2 linked regions of the Gimesia benthica genome follow. Each later gene encodes a partner of the first gene's protein in a complex. Links are inferred from orthologs where the notes say so. Each region holds a gene or a part of one and is shown on either strand. Other genes may lie near its edges. The genes, in order: dnaG and dnaB.

The links.
Region 2: the proteins of dnaG (region 1) and dnaB are in contact, whole or in part, in a crystal structure (PDB 2R6A), measured with the Geobacillus stearothermophilus proteins. The link is inferred for Gimesia benthica from one-to-one orthologs. Residues at the interface, in WP_049624496.1 of Geobacillus stearothermophilus: Lys456, Leu457, Leu458, Pro459, Ala460, Asn463, Ala464, Leu467, Leu535, Leu536, Ile537, Ala538, Gln544, Glu545, Asp548, Tyr549, His552; in WP_033016901.1 of Geobacillus stearothermophilus: Ser13, Glu15, Ala16, Gln18, Glu91, Leu92, Asp94, Ala95, Val96, Pro97, Thr98, Ala99, Ala100, Asn101, Tyr104, Tyr105, Ile108.

The regions. Positions count from the first base shown.
Region 1 is NZ_CP043930.1:5,724,867-5,728,059, forward strand. What follows is about bases 19-2,887. They hold dnaG (DNA primase), read left to right. Parts: upstream 19-429; coding sequence 430-2,346; downstream 2,347-2,887. Other genes in these bases: rpoD (RNA polymerase sigma factor RpoD), read left to right, coding at 2,372-2,887. Outside these bases: more of rpoD, read left to right, coding at 2,888-3,193. UniProt on the Escherichia coli protein: RNA polymerase that catalyzes the synthesis of short RNA molecules used as primers for DNA polymerase during DNA replication.
Region 2 is NZ_CP043930.1:2,174,112-2,177,397, reverse strand. Bases 81-3,042 are described here. They hold dnaB (replicative DNA helicase), read left to right. Parts: upstream 81-827; coding sequence 828-2,258; downstream 2,259-3,042. Other genes in these bases: F1728_RS08195 (hypothetical protein), read left to right, coding at 2,307-3,042; rplI (50S ribosomal protein L9), read left to right, coding at 140-646. In the rest of the region: ssb (single-stranded DNA-binding protein), read left to right, coding at 1-52; more of F1728_RS08195, read left to right, coding at 3,043-3,286. UniProt on the Escherichia coli protein: The main replicative DNA helicase, it participates in initiation and elongation during chromosome replication. Travels ahead of the DNA replisome, separating dsDNA into templates for DNA synthesis.

The sequences.
Region 1 (3,193 bases):
CATCATTCTGCGCAGGGGGAGTCCCTCAACAGGTCAGGTTTCTTTCTCAGAAAGATTGCAGACACTCACCCGGGGAGTATAATAAGGATAATTCATACAAACCAACTGTCTAATGCTGCGGGGGCTGTGGTGTGAAAGCATCACAACCTTTCGGGTTAAGCAGACAGGGGGAGTAGAGGTCAGTTTAAGGCATCCGTTGGAGTTGCGCGATGAGGTATTTTTGTAACATTATACAAATTTTGACCTTAAGCGACGGTGAGTCTGAACAATCCAGATTCGCATTTTCTTGACCCTCTCTTTATATGGTGTAGAATTCAAGGACACGGAGTTGAGCAGGGAAGCACTCTAGGTTTATGTGTAAATGTTCACTTTCCAGCTGTTGATGGAAACTGACATTCGGGCTGCTTCTTAACTGTTCAGGAGAAACTGGTGTCGCCAGGATTTGATCAACATTTCAAAGAACTGGTCCGCCAGAGGACAGACCTGGTAGAACTGGTCGCAGAGTCGGTTCAGCTGACTCCTAATGGACGCGATTTCAAAGGATTGTGTCCTTTTCATAACGACCACAATCCGTCCATGGTCATCTCTCCCGAGCGTGGAACCTGGCGCTGCTGGGTCTGTAACCTCGGTGGAGACTGCTTTTCCTGGGTGATGGAATACGACCGGGTCGACTTTGTCGAGGCACTCAAGATTCTGGCCGAGAAGGCCCATCTGGAAATTCCCAAGTTCACCCCCCGTCATTCGCAGGGCGGACAACAGCCATTAGAGAAGTCGAGTTTGTATGACGTCATGAAATGGGCGGAAGCCCAGTTCCATGAATGTCTGATGGAGACTTCGGTGGGAGAATATGCCCGCCGTTACCTGATGGAAGACCGGGGCTTTACCGAAGAGACCATGCGGCAGTTTAATCTCGGTTTTCATCCGGATGACTGGCAATGGCTGGTCAATCGATCACGCAATCGTTTTCCCGAACAGCTGCTGCTGGAAGCAAAACTGATTTTCAGAAAAGAGGGACAGTCACGTTGTTCTGATTATTTCGTTAATCGGGTGATGTTTCCGGTTCACGACGAGCGAAAGCGGGTTGTTGCATTCGGGGGACGTATCCTGCCCGGAGCCGATTCAGCAAAACTGGCGAAATATTTTAACAGTCCGGAAAGTGTGATTTTCACTAAGAGCAAACTGCTGTTTGGCTTGGATGAAGCGCGGCAGGGAATTCGCGAAACGGAGACAGTTGTCGTAGTAGAAGGGTACACTGATTGCATTACAGCTCATCAGTTTGGTGTGACCAATGTCGTAGCCACACTGGGGACCGCTCTGACAGAATCTCATGTGACTTATCTCAAACGGCTGGCACGTAAAGTCGTGCTGGTATTTGATGGCGATACCGCAGGACAGCAGGCCGCGGAGCGGGCTTTAACGAAATTCATCGCTCAGGAAGTAGATTTACGTATTTTAACGCTGCCGGCAGGCCAGGATCCGGCAGATTTTCTGGAACAGCAGGGGGCAAAGAGTTTGCAGCAGTTGATCGCAGAAGCCCCGGAAGCCTGGAATTTTAAATTGAATCTCTGTGTTCAGAAATTTGGACTGGAGTCAATTGATGGACAACACCGAATTTTAGAAGAAATGCTGGAGCTTCTGGCCGCAAGTCCAAACTTAACCGGCAAAATACGTGAAGATATCATATTAAGAAAGTTAGCAGATCGACTGAGCTTAAACGAAACCGTTGTCCGAAAACGATTAAGTGAAGTCAAACAGAAGCAAAACCCCAGTCTGAATCCGAGTGTCCTTTCAAACGACCCCCATTCAACTCCGAGTGCAGACCACACCTCCGGAATCGGTGGAACTTCAGAAAATTCAGCGAAAGATAATCAACTTGAGAGCGAACTTCTTGAAATCATCTTTGTATACCCCGAGTGTGTTCCCCAGATTCATCAACATATATCACCAGCCAACCTGAAAGATCCCCGTCTACGCTTTCTTTACCAGTTAAGCATTGACTTAACGGAAGAGGGGATCGTCCCGGAAATGAATCGTATTCTGGATCGTGTTGACGATCCGGACATGAAGCAGCTGGTCGTCAAAATCGACTTTCAGGCCCACGAAAAAGCGATTCACACCAAACTCCACTCTTCGCCTGTTCCCCATGAAGGGATTCCCCATTTTCTGAAACATTCGATTCAGAATCTCAAATGGCGGGAAGAACGGGAACATCATGAACGGACCAAAGGAGTTCTGGTCCAGAACGTTCAGAACAATACTTTGAGTTCCGATGCCAAGGAGCTGTTGAAGAAGGCATCCGAGTTCCACCAGAAACGACATAAAAAGAATTCACTTGAGACCCATTAACTTAAAAGAGATTGGGAGAAGCAACGTGCACCGACTCGACGCCCGATTGAACGAACTGATTGAAAATGGAATAAAGCAGGGTTATCTGACTTATGATCAGGTCAGCGCTTATCTGCCCGATGAAGCGCTGAATCCTGAGAAGCTGGATAACCTCCTGCTGACCATTGAGGAAATCGACTTAGACATTATTCCCGATCAGGTCATCACGGTGCTCCAGCCGGAGAAGCCGAAGGGACGGACCCGTTCCGATGACCTCTCCCGGAAAATCGATGATCCGGTTCGGATGTATCTCACACAGATGGGGGAAATTCCGCTGCTGACCCGGGACGAAGAAATTCGCCTGGCGAAGAAAATCGAAATCACCCGTCGTCGCTTCCGCCGCGAGCTGCTCAGCAGCGACTACGCCATGCGGCAGGCGATCGACATTCTGGACAAGGTTCACAAAACTGAGCTGCCTTTCGACCGGACGATCAAAGTCTCCGTTACCGAAGGCCTGGAAAAGAATCAGATTCTGGGGCGGATGCCTCACAACCTGAAAACCCTGGAATACCTCAGCAGTAAGAACAATGTTGACTTCCAGCGGTTCATCGATCCGGAAATGACCAAGACTCAGCGGCGTGAAGCGTATGCGACGCTGATGAAACGTCGCCGCAAAATGGCAACTCTGATCGAAGAGCTCAGCCTGCGGACGCAACGTCTGCAGATCGGCATGAAGCGTCTCGAACAGATTTCACAGCGAATGACCGAACTGGAAGATCAGATCCGGGATCTCGATGATCTCCGCGTCAAGAACTCCAAAGACGATCGTGCAAACCTCGAACGGGAACTGCAGGATCTGGTCATGATG
Region 2 (3,286 bases), 3.6 Mb from region 1 along the record:
TTCCTTTTACGATTCACCAGGTGGAATGCCCGACGACGACGTGCCTTTCTAAGTGAAGGCCGTTTCAACGGAGCAGCACAACGAGTCAATTTTTATTCAAAACGATAGTAAAAACTGAAAATTACGGAAGTGATTGATAATGGTTCGCAAACAACGTAGCACCTCTGTGGTCGGTAGTTCCAAGTCATCTATCGAGGTTTTGCTGGCAGAAAATGTCGACAACCTCGGTGAGCAGGGTGACATTGTGCGGGTCAAACCCGGCTATGCCCGTAACTTCCTGCTGCCTTACGGCATGGCCACCATTGCCACTGAGCACAACAAGCGGATGGTGACACAGCACCAGAAGAAAGTGGCCGAGCTGGAAAAAGAGCATCTCAAATCGCTCAAGGGTCTGGCAGACAAAGTCAGCAAGCACAGCGTCACCATGGAAGCCAACGCCAACGAAGAAGGTCACCTGTATGGTTCGATCGTGGCTGTTGACATCAGCAAGTCCCTCAAGGAGAGCGGCTTCGAAGTCGATGCCGAAGCGATTCGCCTGGAAGGTCCGCTGAAAGAGCTGGGTATGTATACCGTCAAGCTGCAGCTGCACGAAAAGGTGAAGACCGAAGTCAAAGTCTGGGTCGTACCGACTGCAGAAAAAAGCTAACCCGTTTCGGCAGCAGGGCTGTCGAACTGCGTCATAAAAAACGAAGAGGTCCGGTTATTGCCGGACCTCTTTTGTTGTTATATGATGACGCCTGCAACACGACGTGCATTCGCCCGGAGCTGAACGGGGGGCTGCGTCGTGTGTTTTCATTTCATTGAGTCAAACGTTCCAGGGGATGGTCATGTCAGTTGCGGGCAAAGGAAATTTTCGCCGTCCAAAGCAGGAGTCTGTGGAAGAGCTGTTCGGTAAAGTGCCGCCACAGAACCTGGATGCAGAGAAAGCCGTGCTGGGCAGTATTCTGCTCGACAACGTGGTCATCGATGACCTCGTGCAGATTGTCAAAACCAACCATTTCTATAGCGATAAAAATGCGCGGATCTTTGCTGCGATTCTGCGCTTACACGATGCCGGCGTCCGCGGGATTGACGCGGTGACAGTGGCCGAAGAGCTCGACTCGAAGGGAGAGCTGGACGAAGCCGGCAATGTGATGTACCTGCACGAGATCCTGGAGAGCGTCCCCCACGCGGCGCATGCGGAATACTATGCGAACATCGTGCGTGACAAGTCGGTCCAGCGGGAACTGATTCACTCCTGTACCGAAATCATTCGAGAGAGCTATTCGCCGCAGGGCGACACTCTGGAAGTGTTAAACAAGGCCGAACAGAGTATCTTCAGTATTCTCGAATCGCAGGGAGAAGGGGATAAGATCGACATCAAGGACATCCTGATGGATGCCTTCGACCGGATCCACGAGCGAACCCAGAAAGAGGGATCACTGACCGGAACCACGACCGGGTTCGTCGATCTGGACGAACAGATCAACGGTTTTCAGCCTTCCGAATTGATTGTCCTGGCGGCCCGTCCTTCGATGGGGAAGACCGCGCTGGTCTGTAACTTCGCGGAAGCCGCCGCCGACGAGGGGGGCGTGGCCACGATCATCTTCTCTCTGGAACAGTCAAAGCTGGAACTGGCAGAGCGTCTGTTGTGTATCCGCTCGGGGGTGAATGGTCACTCGCTGCGTGCCGGGGATCTGGAAGATGACGAGCGGCACCGGTTGCTGGAGGCCTCTTCCCAGATCAGCGAGATGCCTCTGTTTATCGACGATAAACCGGGGCGGACGATTCAGGAAATCAGTGCGATCTGTCGGCGTTTAAAGCGGTTGAGTAACCTGGGGCTGATCATCATCGACTACCTGCAGTTGATTGAACCGGAAGACAAGACGATGCCTCGTGAACAGCAGATTGCGGGGATCACGCGGCGTCTGAAGGGGCTGTGCAAGGAATTGAATGTGCCGACGATCGCCCTGGCCCAGCTGAACCGCGGTGTGGAATTGCGTGAAGACAAGCGTCCGCGTCTGGCCGACTTGCGAGAAAGTGGAGCCATCGAACAGGATGCCGACCTGATCATGTTCCTGCACCGTCCGGACGCTTATGATCCCGAAGACCATCCGGGTCTGGCAGAAGTGGTTGTGGCCAAGCACCGTAGTGGTCCGACCGGGATTGTAAACCTGACGTGGCTCCGTGAATCGATGCGGTTCGGCAACTACACGAACCTGGATGTCCCTGAAGGGGGCTACATGGGAGATGATGGCGGAGGCGGCGGATTCGGTTAAACTCGCCTGGCTGCCACCGGGAATTCTGCAAACTGAGGAGGAGATGAAATGCGATCGACCTCTGAGTTGAAGTTGCGTGGCGTGGTGAAGTTTCTGGTGCTGTTGCTGATCAGCGTCGCTGCTGTTTCCAGGATGCAGCCCGCTTTCCCGGCAGAGGAGTCTGAGACGCAGGCGCTGCCCGGAAAGATTGAGCCGCCGTTTGGCTGGAACCGGACCGATAAGTATGTGCCTCCCGATTTCGAAGCGTTTTTCCCGGATGACAATGCAGCGGGCGCGCAGCTGGATCAGCTGATCGAAGGGAAGCTCAAGGTCTCCAGCACCGACGCGCGTCTGGCTTTGATTCGGCGTGGCCTGCGGAACTGTTCGCATCATCGGACCACACTGCTGGGGCAGGTGGGGAACCAGTATATCTGGAATCGCAAAGCGCAGGATCCCCGGGCGATTGAACTCATGTATCACGCGAGTGCCAGTAACCTGCCCGGTGTTGCGCATTCTGCGCTCTATCACGGTCCGACAGTGGTCTCAGATCGTTCGCCGAATCTGGTACGGATGCTGATGGAACGCTATCCGAAACTTGACGGGCAGATGCAGGATCGGATTGGCTGGGGGATGCGAACCTATGGGGACAAAGCACAGACGCGTGAGCTGCTGAGCGAGTTGCTGGATGATTATCGGCAGCTGGACGATCTGACGGTGGGAGCGACACTGGAGACCTGGCAGGCGGTGTTCGAGGCCGATCCGCCTGAGCTGGAGCGGTTTGATGATCTGGGGCTGTGGGTCATTGCTTTTCATCGTGCGGATGTTTCTGCAACCCATCCGCGGGCTGCGGAGATTCTGCGTGCGATGGTCTTGAAGGTGTTGCGCGGGCACGAGGATGCGATGCTCGAATTCGTAACGCGTGTCGACGCGGGACATGAGACAGCCGTGGTCCTGGTGCAGGGGCTGAAGTCACGGAAGTGGCTCATGGATTCTCTCTCGAAATATACGAATGTAGAAATCGATTTCAATGAGCTGTTTACGGCCCGCCA